One region of the Cobetia sp. PS-4MA genome, then DNA from elsewhere that is predicted to be linked to it. Evidence: predicted binding sites of a transcription regulator. Region 1 holds the regulator's gene; each other region holds the start of a gene.

The links. Region 1 encodes FNR, which switches genes on or off when oxygen is low (the NO sensors DNR and NnrR bind a similar motif). Its sites were predicted from a motif close to TTGATNTANATCAA; they were not measured.
Region 2: the regulator FNR is predicted to act here: its motif matches at 3,387-3,400, upstream of adhP (alcohol dehydrogenase AdhP).
Region 3: the regulator FNR is predicted to act here: its motif matches at 2,811-2,824, upstream of AC26AR_RS05435 (OmpW/AlkL family protein).

What each region holds. Positions count from the first base shown of each region.
Region 1 covers NZ_CM173107.1:311,594-317,833, reverse strand. The annotation lists tRNA gene AC26AR_RS01475 (tRNA-Asp) at 1-8, opposite strand, end outside; tRNA gene AC26AR_RS01470 (tRNA-Val) at 13-89, opposite strand; tRNA gene AC26AR_RS01465 (tRNA-Asp) at 140-216, opposite strand; tRNA gene AC26AR_RS01460 (tRNA-Asp) at 257-333, opposite strand; tRNA gene AC26AR_RS01455 (tRNA-Val) at 411-486, opposite strand; gene AC26AR_RS01450 (alpha/beta family hydrolase) at 701-1,531, opposite strand; gene AC26AR_RS01445 (cbb3-type cytochrome c oxidase subunit I) at 1,682-3,121, shown strand; gene AC26AR_RS01440 (cbb3-type cytochrome c oxidase subunit II) at 3,118-3,777, shown strand; gene AC26AR_RS01435 (hypothetical protein) at 3,774-4,052, shown strand; gene fnr (fumarate/nitrate reduction transcriptional regulator Fnr) at 4,409-5,158, shown strand; gene AC26AR_RS01425 (fatty acid cis/trans isomerase) at 5,257-6,240, opposite strand, start outside.
Region 2 covers NZ_CM173107.1:557,554-563,793, reverse strand. The annotation lists gene AC26AR_RS02455 (sulfite exporter TauE/SafE family protein) at 1-299, shown strand, start outside; gene AC26AR_RS02450 (DOPA 4,5-dioxygenase family protein) at 400-741, shown strand; gene AC26AR_RS02445 (CreA family protein) at 815-1,306, shown strand; gene AC26AR_RS02440 (pyridoxamine 5'-phosphate oxidase family protein) at 1,513-2,004, shown strand; gene adhP (alcohol dehydrogenase AdhP) at 2,202-3,230, opposite strand; gene exaC (acetaldehyde dehydrogenase ExaC) at 3,501-5,021, opposite strand; gene AC26AR_RS02425 (response regulator) at 5,461-6,240, shown strand, end outside.
Region 3 covers NZ_CM173107.1:1,265,737-1,271,976, forward strand. The annotation lists gene AC26AR_RS05425 (aminotransferase-like domain-containing protein) at 1-784, opposite strand, end outside; gene AC26AR_RS05430 (DMT family transporter) at 945-1,907, shown strand; gene AC26AR_RS05435 (OmpW/AlkL family protein) at 1,989-2,693, opposite strand; gene AC26AR_RS05440 (OmpW/AlkL family protein) at 2,972-3,565, opposite strand; gene AC26AR_RS05445 (lipopolysaccharide kinase InaA family protein) at 3,930-4,793, opposite strand; gene AC26AR_RS05450 (cytochrome ubiquinol oxidase subunit I) at 5,348-6,240, shown strand, end outside.

The DNA of each region.
Region 1 (6,240 bases):
ACCAGTCCACATTGGTGGGTGATACTGGATTCGAACCAGTGACCCCAAGCATGTGAAGCTTGTGCTCTAACCAACTGAGCTAATCACCCAACACAGACGATCCTTGCTGCAAGCAGCGGTGACATCGCGTCATTCTGAATGGCGGACTGGACGGGACTCGAACCCGCGACCTCCGGCGTGACAGGCCGGCATTCTAACCAACTGAACTACCAGTCCATTCAGAACAACTCAACATCGGGCGCATGACAAACGGTAGTGGCGGACTGGACGGGACTCGAACCCGCGACCTCCGGCGTGACAGGCCGGCATTCTAACCAACTGAACTACCAGTCCACTGCAACGTTTGCTTCTGCTGACGAACCAGGCCATTTAATCAAGTAACGCTTTGATAAGCAATAACTTTTTTCAAATGGTGGGTGGTACTGGGTTCGAACCAGTGACCCCCAGCTTGTAAGGCTGGTGCTCTACCAACTGAGCTAACCACCCCTGTCTCGTTGGCGCTGCATTCTACGGAATCCGCCCCATGAGTCAATACTTTTTTTACAGGAAGTTTCAGAATACTCCTCGACAGGGTCTTGATAAGACTGGATTTTCCCAGCACCACTCACCTGTAGCCCAGCAACCATCAGCATTGTGTCAACATTCTGACATCAGGATGCCACGAGGGAGAAAATTCGTGTCGCTCATGGATTGACACCCATCAGCGCAATGCAGGGTGTGCAAGGATCGCTGCCACCGCTGAGCGAATCAGTCCCTCACGCGTCTTGCCGCTCGCCTTGCGAGGCTTGAAATCATGCTCGCCATCCTCCAGCCAATGCAGGCTGATAGTGCATGGCAATCCGTAACCTTCGACTTCCTCGCGATGACCAAAGGGATCTCGCGTGCCCTGGCAGATCACGCCCGGGGCATCAATGGCCGCCAGATGCTCGGTTCGCAGCGTGTCCGGCTTGCCGGTCGGGTGAAAGGGATAGCCCAGCGCATACCAGCCCAGGGGCGACATTCGACGTGGGCCTGATGAGGGGGCTGGCATGCCTCGCCCCTCCAGCCCCTGCATCACATGCGAGGCCACGCGACTCCCCATGGACTTGCCACCAAGCAATACCGGGCATGTCGCCAGAGACGCTCTGGCGGCAAGACTGGCAGCCAGCGCCTCATGCCAGCGCGTCATTTCCTCGATCAGCCCGGGCAGCCGCGGCGGCGGACGACGGCGTGCCTCGCAGCGCATCTTGACGAGGTAGGCGAAGTCGAATCCCAGCCATGCCGCCCCCTGGTGTGCACAGGCCTTGCCGAACCGCTGATGGAAATCGGTCTCGCGTCCGGCGCCCGCCCCATGGGCATGCAGCAGAATCACCTGCCGAGGGCTGCCATGAATCTCCAGCGGACCGAACGAGGCCACCCAGCCTCGCCAGGGACCGCGCGCCGCCAACGCCTCCTCTGACAGCTCCAGACGCTTTTCCAGCTCATCGGCGATGGCGTCAAAGGAAGCGACCTTGAAACCTTCCTCGGCGTAGGGGGTGGGAACGGCCGCCACATTGGACGCATCCCGATCTTCGTCCGATGATGAAGTGACAAGAGACACTCAGTGTCCTCCCTGGTAGCTGAAATGAATGCTGAATCGTCTCGTGAGTCGTGCTCTCTTCAGGAGAGCACATCGCTGTTCACTGCATGATGAGGTCATGACATGGGCACAGCACCTGATGGAGCAGGCGCCTCTCACGAGGTGATTCGCCAATTTGGCACGACGGCCATTCTTTCAGGCGCCGTCAGTCTATTGCTGGCGGCATGGCTGACCGCCGTGCAGTTGTGGCCAACCCTGGCCCCGCCCATCGCCTGGCTGAGCCATGGCCGTCTCGCCATTGTGCAACAGCATCTGCTGCTCTTCGGCCTCGGCGGCTCGGCATTGATTGCCAGCCTGTATTCACTGGTCAATCATGACACGCAAGCCCGGCCAGGCCAGCGGCGTCTCCATCGGTTCACGCTGCAGGCCTGGCAGACGATTCTCGTGCTTGGCAGCATATCGATTGCCGCGGGCTTCGCGTCGGGGCATGGCCAATCCGAATATCCTTGGCCACTCAACCTGTTGATGCTGGCAGTGTGGATCGCGGTCGCGTGGCTCTTCCATGTCAACTGGAAGGCAGGACCGACAGCGCGCCTGCCCGTGGCTGGCTGGTGCTTCATTGGCTGTCTGGTGATGATACTGATGCAGCATACCCTGCTGTCACTGGCGGTGCCCCTGGGCCCGCTGACATCGTTACCCATGTTCTCAGGCAGTCTGGACGCGCTGCTGCAGAGCTGGCAGAAGGGAATGCTGCCCGGCGGCATGCTGGCACTGGGCTTCATTGCCATGGCGTATCAGGCACTCTCGGGACTGACCCGCCAGCCCCTTCACTCTCACCGTCTGGCCATCATCAGCTTCTGGCTGCTGGTATTGCTGCTGCCCTGGAGCGGCGCGGCGCTGCTGCATGCCAGCGCCCTGCCCCAGTGGAGCCAGGCGCTGGGAATGGCGATGGGGCTCCTGCTGCTGGCGCCGGGACTGGCCATTCCTCTCAACGGCCTGCTGACCATCAAGGCGGACTGGCCCTCCCTGCGCCATCATCCTCAGACCTGCCTGCTCGGCGCGGCCCTGCTCTTTCTGGCCATCAGCGTGATGGAGCATGTGGCACTGTCCATCGCCCCGCTCAACGACATGACCTTCAGCGCCGCCGGCAGCCTCTCGCCGGCCGGCACACTGGGCGTCATCGGTCTGGTCAGCGTGCTCATGCTCTACCGTCTGCGGCTGCCTGAAGCACCCTCGGCGCTGATCATGACCCACGCCTGGCTGGCCATCGCCGGCACGTTGCTCTGCATCGTTGCCAGCTGGACCACCACCCTGCTGCAGGGCAGCCTGTGGCATGCCGTAGACGCAGAGGGACAACCGCTGCACTCCCTCGCCGACGTCCTGGCGGTGGCTCGCCCGCCGATGCTGATGACGCTGGCGGGGCTGAGTTGCTGGGCACTCGGCCTGCTTCTGATGGCAGCGTATCTCCTGCGCGCCTCCCGCCGACCCATCACGCGCCCCTCTACCCAGCAGGCTCGTCACCACATCGGGCATTCACACGCTCGGGGGAGGACACCGGCATGAGACACGTACTGCTCGAACGGCATCCGGGCCTGATGGCCGCGCTCTGCGTGATGGCGGCAAGTGTCGGCGCGCTGGCCCAGTTGCTGCCTCTGGGGTTTCAGGAGGCAAGGCAAGAAGTGACACCGCTGGATGCGCTGGCGCTGGAGGGACAGCGTCTTTACCTGCGGGAAGGCTGCCAGCAATGCCATACCCGAATGGTGCGGGATCTGCCGGGAGACCAGGCACGCCATGCAAGCCGGGACGCCGCCTCCCGCCACCTCATGGAGCGACCGGCCCTGTGGGGCAACGCTCGTCATGGCCCTGACCTGAGCCGCCTCCCGGCGGAACATGATGAGGCCTGGCAACGCCTGCACCTGTACTCGCCGCGCCACAAGGTGGCGGATTCCAGCATGCCGGCCTACCCCTGGCTGTTCGAGCACGCCCTGAGCGGCGAGGGTGTCGCCGAGCGAATGCGGGCCCTGCAGGCGCTTGGCGTGCCCTACCGAGACGACGAGATCCTCGCGGCACCCGCCCGGGTACGCGGCAAGGCCGAGGCGACCGCTCTGCTGGCCTATCTTCAACAGACGGATCCCCCTCGGCACTCATCCGCGACAATACCCGACCCGACAGGGGAGACACTCGCCACACTGACACTGACGACAGGAGCTGCACCATGAACCTGCTGGCAAACGTCGATCTGCCACTGTTCTGGCAGGCATGGATCAGCATGCTCACGCTGGGCAGCCTGGCCTTCTGCACGCTGTTGCTTGTCGGGCTTCGCTCGCGCAGCACCTCACCCGATGATGACCTGCAGGGAGATGGGCCAGGCGACGAACACCGCATTGACGGCACCCCTCAGCCGGACAGGCCGCTGCCGCTGGTCTGGAGTCTGCTGTTTCTGCTCACACTGCTGGTCAGCATGGGGCAGATCGTCATGTCCTTGAGTGGATGATGTCACCTGGCTCTCCCGAGTCGGATGAGGCAGGGCGTCGCAACCTGCCCCTTCGGGAGGTTCTGCGTCTAGAGTCATGCAGGACATCACGACAAAATCAGAATTATCTAATATAATGCGCGCGATTCACGGAGCACTTCACATCCCGCCCCACAGGACGGGGACCCGTTCTGGGAAGTGCGCCTGACAGGTATCATTGACGGACAGCACCGACAGGCAGCAGCGACTCAGTCCATGAGGATGCTGCCTCTCCGTACAGGACCATGGAATCGCCCTGTACCAGGTGTCGCACCCGGACACCCCCACCCGAAACCCGCTCCCCACGAGTTTCGGCGTAATGCCCCAGGAGAGTCACCATGACGGCCCAGACAACGGCATCCCATCGATTGCGTGCGCATGAAGCACGCTGTCAGACCTGCTCGCTCAGCTCACTGTGTCTGCCGCTGGCACTGAACATGGAAGCCATCGACCAGTTCGACTCCATCATTCGGCGCCGCGCGCCGCTCAGAAAGGGCGAGGTTCTCTTCACCCAGGGCGAGCCCTTCGACTGCGTCTTCACGGTGCGCTCAGGCAGCCTGAAACAGATCAACACCGAGAACAGTGGCACGGAGCAGCTCACCGGTTTCTTCCTGCCCAGCGAGCTGGCTGGACTGGATGCCATCGACAGCAATGCCTACCCCGGCAGCGCCGTGGCACTCGAGACCACGACCGTGTGCGAGATTCCCTTCGATCGCCTCGATGCGCTTTCCGCCCAACTGCCGGAACTGCGCACCCAGCTGTTCAAGAGCCTGAGCAAGGAGCTGCATGAGGATCGTCGGATGATGATGCTGCTGTCGCGCAAGACGGCAGATGAGCGTCTGGCCAGCTTCCTGGTCAACCTCTCTCAGCGCTTCCGTCGCCGCGGCTATTCGCCATACAGTTTCCGTCTTTCCATGTCCCGCGCCGACATCGGCAATTACCTGGGACTGGCCGTGGAAACCATCAGCCGTATCCTGACGCGTTTCCAGGCTCAGGGGCTGGTGGATATCCAGGCCCGCGAGGTCCATATCCTGCACCTGGATGGCCTGATCGAGCTGGCAGAAGGAGAGTGTCAGGGCGGTCGCTGAACGCCCGTGATGCCATCTCTCTCACCACGAAGGCCCGCCACATCCTCATGTGGCGGGCCTTCGTGTTTTCCAGACAGCGCCAGGCGGCTCGGAGACGCTCAGCGATTCTGCAGACGGTTGTAATCCAGCAACCCGGCCTCGACGGGACGATCCGCATAATTGGCACGCAGCACGCTGTCCGAGAACTGCCAGAAGCGTGGGTCGGTGCGCCGCACTCCGATATCGGCCATCAGCTGTCGATAATCCGCCTCATCCTTGAGCACGGCGACCCGCCGTGCCAATCCCTGCAGCGACTCGGGTGTCAGATGCCAGAAGGCGTTCGGATAATCCCCGGCCACGCCGCGCAGCACATCCAGCGTATCGCGCTCAGGACGCCGATTGGCTTCCTCATCGAACAGACTGGTGATGTTGGCATGAGCCGAGTTGCGCAGCACGCTGAACAACTGTGGGTGCTCGCTTCCCTCCCGTTCCAGCGCAATGATGGTGACTTCCGGCAGCAGGCTGGCCGCCAGACCACTCACCTCGCTCAAGGCCTTCAATTCGCGGCGCACGGCATCATCCTCCAGCGTTTCCAGGCTACGCTCGTGGACAAGTTCCGGCGCCAGGCGCTCGCGCAGGCGGCGCATCAACCCAATGCGCGCCTTCTCCGGTGAGGAAAGCTCTCCCGGTGTCCAGACGATATCGCTCGGGGCATCAAACTGGGGCGGCTTCTTGAACAGCAGCTTTTCCAGCCCAGAATCCACATCCTGATACCAGCTGTCATGCACTGCCTGACGCTCGCCGGCAGGCAGAAGCGCCAGCAGGTTGTTCTCGCCTTCCATGCGCAGGAAGTCCATGTACAGGCGCGTGGTCAGCTGGTGGCCGAGGTTGCCATAGACATCGAAGCCGGCCACCAGCAGGTAATGGATGCGCTCAAGCATCGGGTAATCGATCACCCAGGCCGTCTTGGGCACATTGCCGACCAGCCCTTTCATCACGGCGGCATTGTCAAAGTGACGATAGACCGTCAGGGCGGCATTGGGGTTGTGATCGCCACCCTCGCCGCCTTGCCAGCCGCTGCCGTCCCACAACAGCTGCATGTC
Region 2 (6,240 bases), 250 kb from region 1:
GCGCCCCGCCCTACAACCTGTACATGATTCCGCGTCAGCATCCCAAGGAGACCTTCATCGCCACCACGGTGATCATCTTCGCAGGCATGAATCTGATGAAGCTGGGCCCCTACGTGGCGCTGGGCGAGGTCAACCTCACCAGTCTGTCCACCTCGCTGCTGCTGGTGCCGGTGGCCTGGGCAGGTGTCAGGAGCGGCCTGTGGCTGCAATCCCGCGTCAACGAGAGGCTGTTCTTCCGCCTGATCATCCTCGCGATGGCACTGGTCGGCGTACAGCTGATCTACAAGGCCTGGGGCTGATGTCCGCGCGCCATCACGCCTGGCGACCTCTGCCGCCAGCCAGCATGACCTTCTGGGCCACGCTTTCAGACAGACATTCGAGAATGACCGGGGCAACGCCATGACACCGCAGATCCACTACTACCACGCACATCTCTACTACACCGATGAGCAGAGTCTGGCCGCCGCTCACGAGCTGGCGGCCCAGGCCGAGCAGCACTTCCCGCTGCGCGTCGGTCGCTTCCATGAGCAACCGGTAGGCCCGCACCCGCTGTGGAGCTGTCAGCTGTCCTTCGCTCCCGAAGACTTCGGGCGCATCATCCCGTGGCTGGCGCTCAATCGCGGCACGCTGGACATCTTCGTGCATGCCGGCACCGGTGATGATCTCTTCGATCACACCCAGGGCGTGATGTGGCTGGGCAGCTCCCACCCGCTGAATCTGCACGTCTTCGGCGATGAGTGAGGCTCGGACGTCGCCCGACACGCTATCATCGCCTTGCCGACTTCGCCTTACCCACTGACTCAAGGATGACCCCATGACTCGACTGCGCCGCCTATCCCCTCGTGCCGCCCTGCTGGGCGTGATCGCCTCTGGCCTGCTGCTGGTCGGCTGTGACGACAATGAGGTCGGGGATGTCTCGCTGGGCCTGTTCACCACCAAGGACATCAAGATCGAGAGCCTGATCGACCCCAAGGTGCCGGGCGTGACCTGTCACCTGAGCAACATCGAGGCGAATCTCGATTTCTCCGACCCCTCCGACATGAGCATCGCCTGCCGCCAGACCGGCCCGATCACCCCGGCGATGCTCGCCGACATCGACACCTCCAAGAGTGGCGAGGAGGTCTATCGCAAGTCCAAGAGCGTGCTGCTCAAGAGCCTCAAGATCCGGCGTATTCTGGACCGTGACTCACAGAGCCTGCTCTACATCGCCTACAGCACCAAGGAAACCAGCGGCAGCTTCAAGCATGCGCTGAGCAGCGTGCCGCTATGGGGCAGCGAGGCCTGGCAGGCACCGGCAGCGCAGTGAGCCGCCCGGGCGCCTGAATCAAGCCCCGATTGATCAAGCTCTGATTCATCAAGCTCTGATTTATCAAGCTTTTATTCATAAAGTGCTGACTCATCAAGTGAAAGCTTCACCATCATCCCTTGAAGTTATGGGGTGTCGCTCCAAGGTCTTGTTCAACGGCTAGCCAGCCGGATTTTCATTCGCATGAGGCAAAGGAGTGACACACGATGTCGAGCCCGGAGCACAAGCAGAAGATCTGGAAGCTGATCAAGGATGTGAAGGTCGGCATGTTGGTGACGCAGGGTGACGGCATGCCACATGCCCGCCCGATGCATCTGGTGCAGGATGACTACGACGGCACCCTGTGGTTCTTCACGCGAGCCAGTGCCGAGAAGGTGTTTGAAGCAAAGAAGGACAGCGAGGTCTGCCTGAGCTTTTCCGATCAGGATGATGGCGTCTATGTGTCGCTGAGCGGTCATGCCAATCTGCACCGCGATCAGGGCCTGATCGACAAGTTCTGGAATCCGTTCGTGGCCGCCTGGTTCCCGGAAGGCAAGGATGACCCCGATGTCACTCTGCTGGAGGTCAAGGTGCAATCCGGTGAGCACTGGAAGGCCAAGGAGAGCAAGGCGTATCAACTCTATGAGATTGCGCGCGCCAACCTCGACAAGGACCACACCCCGGACATGGGCGAGAACGAGAAATTCGGCACGGTATGAGCAGAAGCCCGAACTCGTCATGGAGAGCTCCTTGAAGTGACCGCGTGAGAGTTGACGCACACGGCCATGCCAGACACGACAACGCCAGCCCGAGGGCTGGCGTTGTCGTGTCTGGTCTCCTGCCACCTGCCGAATCCTGCCGAATCCAGCAGACCTGTCGTCGATGGAGAGAGTTCAAGTTCAGGACAGTGAACGCCTCAAGACTTCATGTCGAGCACGATGCGCCCCTCGATCTTGCCGTCGATCATGCGCCCGAAGATGTCATTGATGTCCTCGAGCCTGCCGGTCTGAACGGTGGCCGCGACCTTGCCTTCCGCGGCGAAGTCCAGCGCCTCCTGCAGGTCCTGACGCGTGCCGACGATGGAGCCACGCACCGTGATGCCGTTGAGCACCGTGGAGAAGATCGGCAGCGGGAAGTCACCCGGCGGCAGGCCGTTGAGCACCAGGGTACCGCCACGGCGCAGCATGTTCTGGGCCTGATCGAAGGCCTTGGGCGACACCGCCGTCACCAGTGCGCCGTGCGCGCCGCCGATCTCGCGCTTGATGACGGCTGCCGGATCTTCCTTCATGGCATTGACGGTCACGGTGGCCCCCAGACGGCGGGCCAGATCCAGCTTGGCATCATCGACATCTACCGCCGCCACGTTCAGGCCCATGGCGCGGGCGTACTGCACCGCCATGTGACCCAACCCGCCGATCCCCGAGATCACCACCCACTGACCGGGACGAGTGTCGGTCATCTTGAGCCCCTTGTAGACCGTGACCCCGGCACACAGTACCGGCGCGATCTCCACGAAGCCCACGCTGTCCGGCAGACGCCCCACGTAGCCGGCATCCGCCAGCGTGTACTGGGCAAAGCCGCCATTCACCGAATAGCCGGTGTTCTGCTGGCTCTCGCACAGCGTCTCCCAACCGCCCAGACAGTGCTCGCAATGGCCACAGGCCGAGTAGAGCCAGGGCACCCCGACCCGGTCGCCTTCCTTGACGTGGGTCACACCCTCGCCCACCGCCGCGATGGTCCCCACTCCCTCATGTCCCGGGATGAACGGTGGGTTGGGCTTCACCGGCCAGTCGCCATGCGCGGCGTGCAGGTCGGTATGACAGACCCCGGAGGCGGCGACCTCGACCAGAATCTCGCCACGCCCCGGTCGCGGTACCGCGACTTCCTCGATCACCAGCGGTGCACCGAATTCACGTACCACGGCGGCTTTCATGCTGTTATCCATGATGGACTCCTCATTCATTGTCGAAAGACGAACCTTGGAAAGGCGAGCCAGAGATCAGGCGGAGAGTGCGATCCCGTCCGGTCGTGAGCGAGGGCCAGTGTTCGCGCACGCCCCGGACCTGCCTCTTCATTGAAACCAGACGCGGTGCTCCCTGCCCTGCGCCAGATCAAGCAAGTCGGATCTGGCGCGGGCATCGAGAGGAATTCCTCGAGGAGGCATCGCGGGAGGTGGATTCAGCGCCACTAGCCTTGGTGGCGCTGACGGTCAGGCCTAGAAGAAGCCGAGTGGATTGATGTCGTAGCTGACCAGCAGGTTCTTGGTCTGCTGGTAGTGTTCCAGTGCCATCTTGTGGGTCTCGCGACCGACACCGGATTTCTTGTAGCCACCGAAGGCGGCATGGGCGGGATACTGGTGATAGCAGTTGGTCCACACGCGACCGGCCTGGATACCGCGCCCCATGCGGAAGGCGACGTTCATGTCGCGACTCCAGACACCGGCGCCGAGACCGAATTCGGTGTCATTGGCGATGGCCAGCGCCTCAGCCTCGTCACGGAAGGTGGTGACGGCCACCACCGGCCCGAAGATCTCCTCCTGGAAGACACGCATCGCGTTGTGGCCCTTCAGCAGGGTCGGCTGGATGTAATAGCCGTTGGCCAGCTCGTTCTCCAGCTGCTCGCTGCTGCCGCCGGTGAGCACCTCGGCACCCTCCTCACGGGCGATATCCATGTAGGACATGATCTTGTCGAACTGCTCGCGGGAGGCCTGGGCGCCGACCTGCACGTCGGTATCCAGCGGATTGCCGCGCTTGATGGTCTTCACGCGCTCCATCACACGGGCCATGAAGTCGTCGTAGATGCTTTCCTGGATCAGAGCGCGTGACGGGCAGGTGCACACCTCGCCCTGATTGAAGAACGCCAGCACCAGCCCTTCGGCAGCCTTGTCGATGAACTCGGGCTCGGCATTCATGATGTCGGCGAAGTAGATGTTGGGGGACTTGCCGCCCAGCTCCACCGTGGAGGGAATGATGGTCTCCGCGGCGCACTTGAGGATGTGCGAGCCCACGGGGGTGGAACCGGTGAAGGCGATCTTGGCGATGCGCTTGCTGGTCGCCAGTGCCTGCCCGGCCTCGGCGCCATAGCCGTTGACGATGTTGAGCACCCCTGCCGGCAGCAGGTCATTGATCAGTTCCGCCAGCACCAGGATCGAGGCCGGGGTCTGTTCCGCCGGCTTGAGCACCACGCAGTTGCCCGCCGCCAGCGCCGGGCCGAGCTTCCAGGCCGCCATCAGGATCGGGAAGTTCCACGGGATGATCTGTCCCACCACCCCCAGCGGCTCGTGGAAGTGATAGGAGACGGTATTGGCATCGATGTCCGCCGCGGTGCCTTCCTGGGAGCGCAGGCAACCGGCGAAGTAGCGGAAGTGATCCGCCGCCAGCGGGATATCGGCGTTCAGCGTCTCGCGCACCGCCTTGCCGTTGTCCCAGGTCTCGGCGACCGCCAGCATCTCGAGATTCTGCTCGATGCGATCCGCGATCCTGAGCAGGATGTTGGAGCGCTCCTGCACCGAGGTCTTGCCCCAGGCGGGGGCTGCCTTGTGGGCGGCGTCCAGCGCGAGATCGATGTCTTCCGCACTCGAGCGCGGGATACGGCAGAACACCTCACCCGTCACCGGACTGACATTGTCGAAATATTCCCCCTTGACCGGCTCGACGAAACGCCCGCCGATGTAATTGCCGTAGGTGTCCTTGAACGTGACCAGCGCGTCGGCGCTGCCCGGGGAGGCGTAGATCATGGCGAACTCCTGTGGGTCGGATTCACGAGTGGCGCTCGTGATCGACGACCTGTTGTTGTAAGTCACGTGGACAGGAGATGGCGCTCCTGTCCCTCGCCTGACCGTCAACGACTGCATCAATGACTGCATCAAGAACTGCTTGATCAGGCGACCCTCACAGTCTTGTTCACTTGTGGCATCCGCGACATGCGCCCATGGGCGGAAACCGTCTCATCCCTTGGGAGGAGAAAAGGGAGAGACCCGGCAGGCAAGAAAGATGGGAAAGGCAGACAGATGAGGAAAGGAAAGACAGGCCATACCGCGAAGGCCGCAAGGCACGACACCACGCCATGACGTTATGCTCAGGGTAGCTATTGTCAGCAAGGTCATGATCAGGAAAGCCATGGCCTGGAACGTCATGACCAGAACATCGCCCGCCAACGACCGGCCAGGAGCCTTCATGTACCGTCTGCTGATCGCGGATGACCATCCGCTGTTCCGTGATGCCATCAGCCGTACCCTGAATCTGGCCGTCGCTGACGGCTCTACGCCAGAATACGAGCTGCTGCAGGCCGCCAGTCTCGAGGAAGCGCTCAGCGTGATCGCTCATCATGCTGACAGCCTCGACCTGCTGCTGCTGGATCTCGACCTGCCCGACAGCCACGGCCTGGAAGGCCTGGCGCGCCTGCGCGAGGAGGCAGACTGGCTGCCGGTGGCGATTCTCTCCGCCCACGAGGCGCGCGAGACGGTACTCGAGGCATTGGCGCTCGGTGCGGTGGGGTATCTGTCCAAGTCGAGTTCGGCGCAGACCCTGCGCGATGCCCTCGCACGCATGCTGGCCGGGGAGGTCTACGTGCCTGCCCAGTTGATGCGCGCTGCGCCGCGTCCAGCGCCGCTCTCAGCATCATCTGCATCATCGGCACCAGCATCATCGGCACCAGTGCCACCGCCAGCGCCCCAACTGGCGCCGAGCCTCAGCGATGCTGAATTCGCGCGGCGCTGGCAGACCCTCACCACCAAGCAGCGCGGCGTGCTGGAGCGCATGGTGCTGGGCGAGTCCAACAAGATGATCGCCTGGCAGCTGGGCGTGGCGGAGACCACCATCAAGTCGCATGTCTCCGCCATCCTGCACAAGCTGGGGGTCGCCAGCCGGGTACAGGCGATCCTGCTGGCCAGCCACGCCCTGCCTGCCGTGTCAGGCCCGAGTGAGACCTCTGCCGCCCCACGACGCGAAACGCCC
Region 3 (6,240 bases), 950 kb from region 1:
TCTGCCTTGCCTCTCCTTCCTCCAGCAGTCTGGCCAATGCCTCGATATCCAGTCCGCTTCCAGCATGTGTCGGCAGGGCAATGGCTTCGTGACCATTGGCTTCCACCGCCGCAAGCACACCGAAATAGCCGGGGGCCTCGATGCCGATGCGGCAGCGTCCCCGGCTTGCGCGCCATTGTCGGAGAATCAGCGACATGCCTTGCTGAGCCCCCTGACACAGCAACAGGGTGTCACCGTGACAGTGATGGCCATGGTGGCTGAGGTGAGAGGCGATAGCCTCGCGCAGGGCGGGGGAGCCCGGGGGCAGCGCGTAGGCGCTGGGGGATTCGGCGTGATGCTTGAGCTTCTGGCGCACCAGCCGATAGAGGCGCCGCACGGCGGGCGCATCCAGCTCGGGATGCGCCGCGCCCAGCGGGGCCAGCGCCGGGTCGCTGGCATGAGCCATGGCCTGCCAGGCCGGGTCATCGATGGCCAGTGACGGAGTGGCAAGAGGGGTGCAGCGTGACGGGGCGGCGTCGTGATCGCGGCTGGCGGAAGAGGGAGGCGCCGCTGCGGCCGCGACCTGAAATCCCCGGCGCGGGACAGCCACGAGGAAGCCGGCGGATTCCAGCTCGCCATAGGCGCGGATCACGCTGTTGAGCCCCAGCCCTGACAGGGCCGCCTGGCGGCGCAATGAGGGCAGCCGTTGTCCGGGGACGAGTTGCCCCGTCGCCATCTCGGCTTTCAAGCGCGTCGCCAGTTGTTGGTAGCGCGGCGCTGATGGGAGGTCTTGAGTGCCACTCATGCGAACTGTATCCCCTGAAAAAGCCATTCTCTGTATCTTGTATCCCCTGATGCCTTCGCGGCAAGCTCATGTCACATCACGCCGGCGATGCCTGACGCGCTCGGTGTGAGCGCTCCTCGGGACAGTGAGGTCCCGTCTCTCGTGCTCTGGAGTCAATCTGATGTGGATGCCGCTGACCTTCGTCTTCCTGTTCGCCACCGGGTTCATCGCCGCACGTTTCGGCACCCTGGATGCTGAGCCTTTCACGCTGCTGCTGGTGCGTAGCCTGCTGGTACTGCCGGTGCTGGGGCTGATCCTGTGGATACGCCGCAAGCCGCGCCAATGGGGGCAGCGCCATGACAAGCTGGCTCAGATGGGCATCGGCATGCTGTTGCACGGCGCCTATCTGGGTGGCGTGTTCGCGGCGGTCAAGGCCGGGCTGCCTGCGGGGCTGACGGCCTTGCTGGTCAGCCTGCACCCTCTGGTGACGGCGGCGCTGTCACTGCCGCTGTTCGGTATCCGTCTGGGCGCCAGGCAGTGGCTGGGGCTGGGGTGTGGCGCGATTGGCGTCAGTCTGGTGCTGGGGGCGGGCATGCTTCAGGGGGCAGGCGCCGCAAGCGCTACGCTCGAGTGGCCGATGATCGGCCTGCTGTGGTGTCTGGTGGCGCTCATCGGCGTGTCCAGCTCGACGCTGTGGCAGAAGCGTGTCGGTGGTCGGATGGGGCTGGTGGAGGGGCTGGTATTCCAGTATCTGGGAGCGGGCTGTGTCTTCCTCATCGCAGCCAGCAGCGTAGGTAGCTTCGCCTTCGACCCGACGCCTCGTCTGCTGCTGACCCTCGCCTGGCTGGTGATCGCCATCTCGGTGGGTGCCATCTGGTTGCTGATGCTGATGCTCGAACGTGGCGAGGCCCACCAGGTCGCACGTACCTTCTTCCTGGTGCCACCGTGTGCCGCGCTGATGGCCTGGTGGCTGTTCGATGAGCAGTGGACCGCCTTGATGGTGGTGGGAGCGGCGCTGGTCGTGCTGGGGCTGGTGCTGGATCGCCCCCGTCCGGGCAAGGTAGCCAGGGCGCCGGCTGACGACACGTCGCCGTCAGCGCCCGAGACGTCGGCACCGAGCAGCGGGCAGGCCGCCTCGCGCTGATTCGCCCTGAAAGCACAACGCCCCGCCGGCCCGTGATGGGCTGGCGGGGCGTTGTCGTCTGTGGCCAGTCAGATGCGCGACTCAGAAGCGATAGCTGATACCGGCCATGGTCACGATCGGGTCGATCTCGACCTTGTCGTTGACGCTGCCCGCCACGGTGACATCGGAATCGATATCCAGATACCAGGCAGCGACGTTGGCCGCCCAATGCTCATTGATGACCAGGTCGACACCGATCTGTGCGGCCGCGCCCCAGCTGTCATCCATCTCGAGCTTGGTGCCGTCATCGAGGGTTTCATCGGAGAAGTGGGTGTAATTGACGCCTGCACCGATATACGGCTGGATGCGGGAGTCGCGTCCACCGAGGGGGTAGTACTGCAGTGTCAGGGTCGGTGGCAGATGATCGACGGAGCCGGCCTTCTGGCCATTCAGCGGGATGTCATGCTCGAAATTCTGCGCGGCCAGCAGCTCGATCCCCAGGGTATCGGTGAAGCGATACCCCAGAGTGAAGGCGAAGGCGCTGTCATCATCGACGTCCACGTCGGCACCGATGGCATCGATGCGACCGTTGTCGCTCTTAGGCGAGACCTTGGCGACACCCGCACGCGTCCAGAACTGGCCGGCACCATAATCGAGGTTCTCGAGGCCTGAGTCAGTCGACGAGAACGGCGCAGCGACAGCCGACGTGGCAGTCAGCGTGAGTGCGGCCGTGATCGCCGCCATGCGCAGCGGGCGTGAAGAGGACCGGCAGAAGGAGAAGGGCAAGAAGGACTGTGCGGCTGACATGTTCGCTCCCGAAGTGACAGGGGGTGAGAAAGGAGATGTCAGTCTAGGAGCTCATGTCGACGAAAAATTGATCCATGACAAGGGTTTGCCGTCATGTCCGACAAGGGTCCGTCACACTTGATTCAAATCAAGTTCCGTCTGTCTCGCCGACTGTCCGCGCATGCAAGAACGCCGCAGGCCCTGAGGCCTGCGGCGTTCTTGTGCGTCGTCAATGAGGCAAGGGGAACACCCCTGATGCGTCATGGCTCGGCGCGGCTCGTCAGTGCGTGTTTCAGCACTTAGAAGCGGTAGGTGACACCGGCACCGACGGTGACCGGGTCCAGCTCGGTGTCGTTCACGTCCTGGCCGTTGATCTTGGTGTCGGCCTTGACGTCAGCGTAACGAGCGAAGCCATTGACGGCCCAGGATTCGTTGATGTTGAGGTCAACACCCAGCTCGGCAGCAGCGCCGTAGCTGTCGTCGATGTCCATGCTCTGGCCACCGGCAGACTCACCGGAGAAGTGGGTGTAGTTCAGGCCGACGCCAGCGTAAGGCTGAACGCGAGCTTCGGTACCGCCCAGCGGGTAGTACTGCAGCATCAGGTTGATCGGCATCTGATCGAAGCCACCGTCGCTGTTTTTCCAGTCGGTGCTGAATGCTTCAGTGGACTGCAGAGCAACTGCCAGGTTGTCGTGGAACATGTAGCCCACGGAGCCGGCGAAACCGGATTCATCCTTGGCGATCAGGCCATTGCCGTTGTTGCTCTTGCCGTCGACCTTGGCAACGCCGCCGCGCAGGAAGATGTCGCCCTTGCCGTAGGCCAGTGCAGATTGTGCACCCATTGCCATGGTGCCGGCGATGACGGTAGCAGTCAGGATCTTGATGGTTTTCATGTGATGTTCTCCTTGAAGCTTGTGGCCTCGGGGGCTTCCTGTCGGCGGTGCCTGGCGAACTCGGGGGATGTACCGAGTGTGGCAAGGCTGCCTTGTTCAGGGGACGAGATGAACTATAAAAAACACTGTTCTTTTTGGCAAGCATTTTTTTAGAACAATGTTTGAAAACATATTTGACGTCTTGTTAGCGGATGTTACCGATTATTTCAGAAAAGGTGCATGTCTCGAGGATGAGACTGGAGGTGGCGCAGGACAGCGACAGGGCCGTTCATTTTCACGACAGATTCATGAGACGTTGGTCGTAGGCGGCTCATGAGGTGAGCGCATGCTACGCAATGCGTGATGCGCCCACCAGTGTGGGAATTCAGCGACGCTTGCGCTGGGCACGTGCTTCAAGCTCGTTGAGCCATCGACTGACCTCGTCACTCTGCGCGGGACAGTCGAGGTAGACGGCCAGAAACTCTCGCCACTCCGCTGCCTGCCAGGCCTTGAGGCGGCGCCACAACACGTAGAGGTCGCGCTGGCACTCGTGACGGCGCAGCACGAAGCGTCGGGTCTTCTCCAGGTCGATGATGACGGCATCCATCTGTTCCTGCATGGCGCTGGCACCGTCGGCGGCGGGCTGTGGGCGGCTGAGGAACAGATGCTTGGGAAACAGGCAGCCGTGCATCATGCCGGCTTGATGAATCTGTCGCACGAGACGCGCGCTGGCAGTGATGACTTGCGTGCGTCGGGTATCGTCCAGCGCCGGCCAGCGTGCATGCCAGTGGTCGAGATCATCGCGGCCGTCGAGATCGAAGGTGATCAGGATGGCGCGCCACTCCTTGCCGGTGCGGCGCTCGCCATACCAGCCGGCATCCACCGAAGGAATGCCCAGCGCGTGATAGTGGCGGATGGCACGCCATTCGCGCGAGAAGGTCGGCTCGCCCAGTGGGCGTGACAGGCTGCGGCCCAGATGGTTGGTCTGGCGCTTGAGGTAGAGGCGATGTGTCTGGCCCTGCTCGTCCTCGAGAGTGAGCAGCGAGACCGTCGAGATGCCTCCGCGCTCACGGTTAGGGGCATCAACGTCCTGGGCGGCCACGTGCCACAGGGCCTCGAACCGGTTCAGGCCGTGGTAATCCAGCAGATTCCCCAGGGCGGGGTCACAGTAGTCGGCATGGCCACGGGGCGCCGTGGCACGTGGGCCCCGAGAGGCGCTGGACAGGGAGTGGCGGGAAAAGGAGGTCATGGCAAGTTCACGAGCGAAAGAGGGGAGGTGAGTCACGGGCAATCCCTGCCGCAGGACCCAGCGATGGATCGCCCTATGATAGTTAGCCTGCTGGTGAAGTGATAGTCGCTGATCGGCAACTCCTGTGTCTGCGCATTCAGCACGCGTCGCAGGATTGTCCGAGCCGTGCATGACCTCTGTCGTGCAGGCCCGTGCGCTGTGGCGTGTGGTGGAAGGTCGCAGGTGTCGTGCAGGTGCGCAGGAAGAGCGTTGAGAGGCCGCTGGCGGTCCACTGCGCGCCAGCCCAGCAATGATGCGGGCCATGGACGTTTTCGCTGTCAGCTCATGGGCTTGCGATCCCCGCAGGCGGCGCTTGCCGGAGTGCGGCTGCGACAACCTGTCATCTGGAGCCTGTCGCGAGAGGGCAGAGAATGTCCGACCAAGGTCTTGGTACCACGGTGCCATTGCCTGTGCGCTTGCCGGCGGGAGTCGGGGGGAGACTGCCCCCGACGTCGGTGGCAAGCGCATGCAGAGACGGCAGTCTGGCCGTTCGTCTTATCGCAAAGGGGTTAGACATGATCTCCGATACCGTAGTGGAGCTGTCGCGGTTCCAGTTTGGCATGACCGCGCTCTATCACTTCCTGTTCGTCCCGTTGACCATCGGCATGGCCTTCCTGCTGGCCATCATGGAATCCCTGTATGTGATGACCGGCAAGCAGGTCTACCAGGACATGACCAAGTTCTGGGGCAAGCTGTTCGGCATCAACTTCGCGCTCGGTGTCGCCACCGGCCTGACGATGGAGTTCCAGTTCGGCACCAACTGGGCCTATTACTCGCATTACGTCGGGGACATCTTCGGTGCGCCGCTGGCCATCGAGGGCCTGGTGGCCTTCTTCCTCGAATCCACCTTCGTCGGGCTGTTCTTCTTCGGCTGGGACCGCCTGAGCAAGCGTCAGCACCTGATGGTGACCTGGCTTGTCGCCTTCGGCTCCAACTTCTCGGCGCTGTGGATCCTGATCGCCAATGGCTGGATGCAGAATCCGGTCGGGGCGGCCTTCAATTTCGAGACCATGCGCATGGAGCTGACCAGCTTCGCGGATGTCATCTTCAATCCGGTCGCCCAGGCCAAGTTCGTGCATACCGTGTCGGCAGGTTACGTGACCGGCGCCATGTTCGTGCTCGGTATCAGCGCCTTCTATCTTCTCAAGGGGCGGGATCTGGGCTTTGCCAAGCGCAGCTTCGCCATCGCCGCGGCCTTCGGACTGTTCTCGGTGGCCTCGGTCATCGTGCTGGGCGATGAGTCCGGTTATGAGGTGGGCGACGTGCAGAAGGCCAAGATGGCCGCCATCGAGGCGATGTGGGAGACCGAGCCGGCGCCGGCGTCCTTCACGCTGATCGGTCTGCCCAACGAGGAGACCCAGCACACCGATTACGGCATCCACATTCCCTATGTGATGGGGCTGATCGG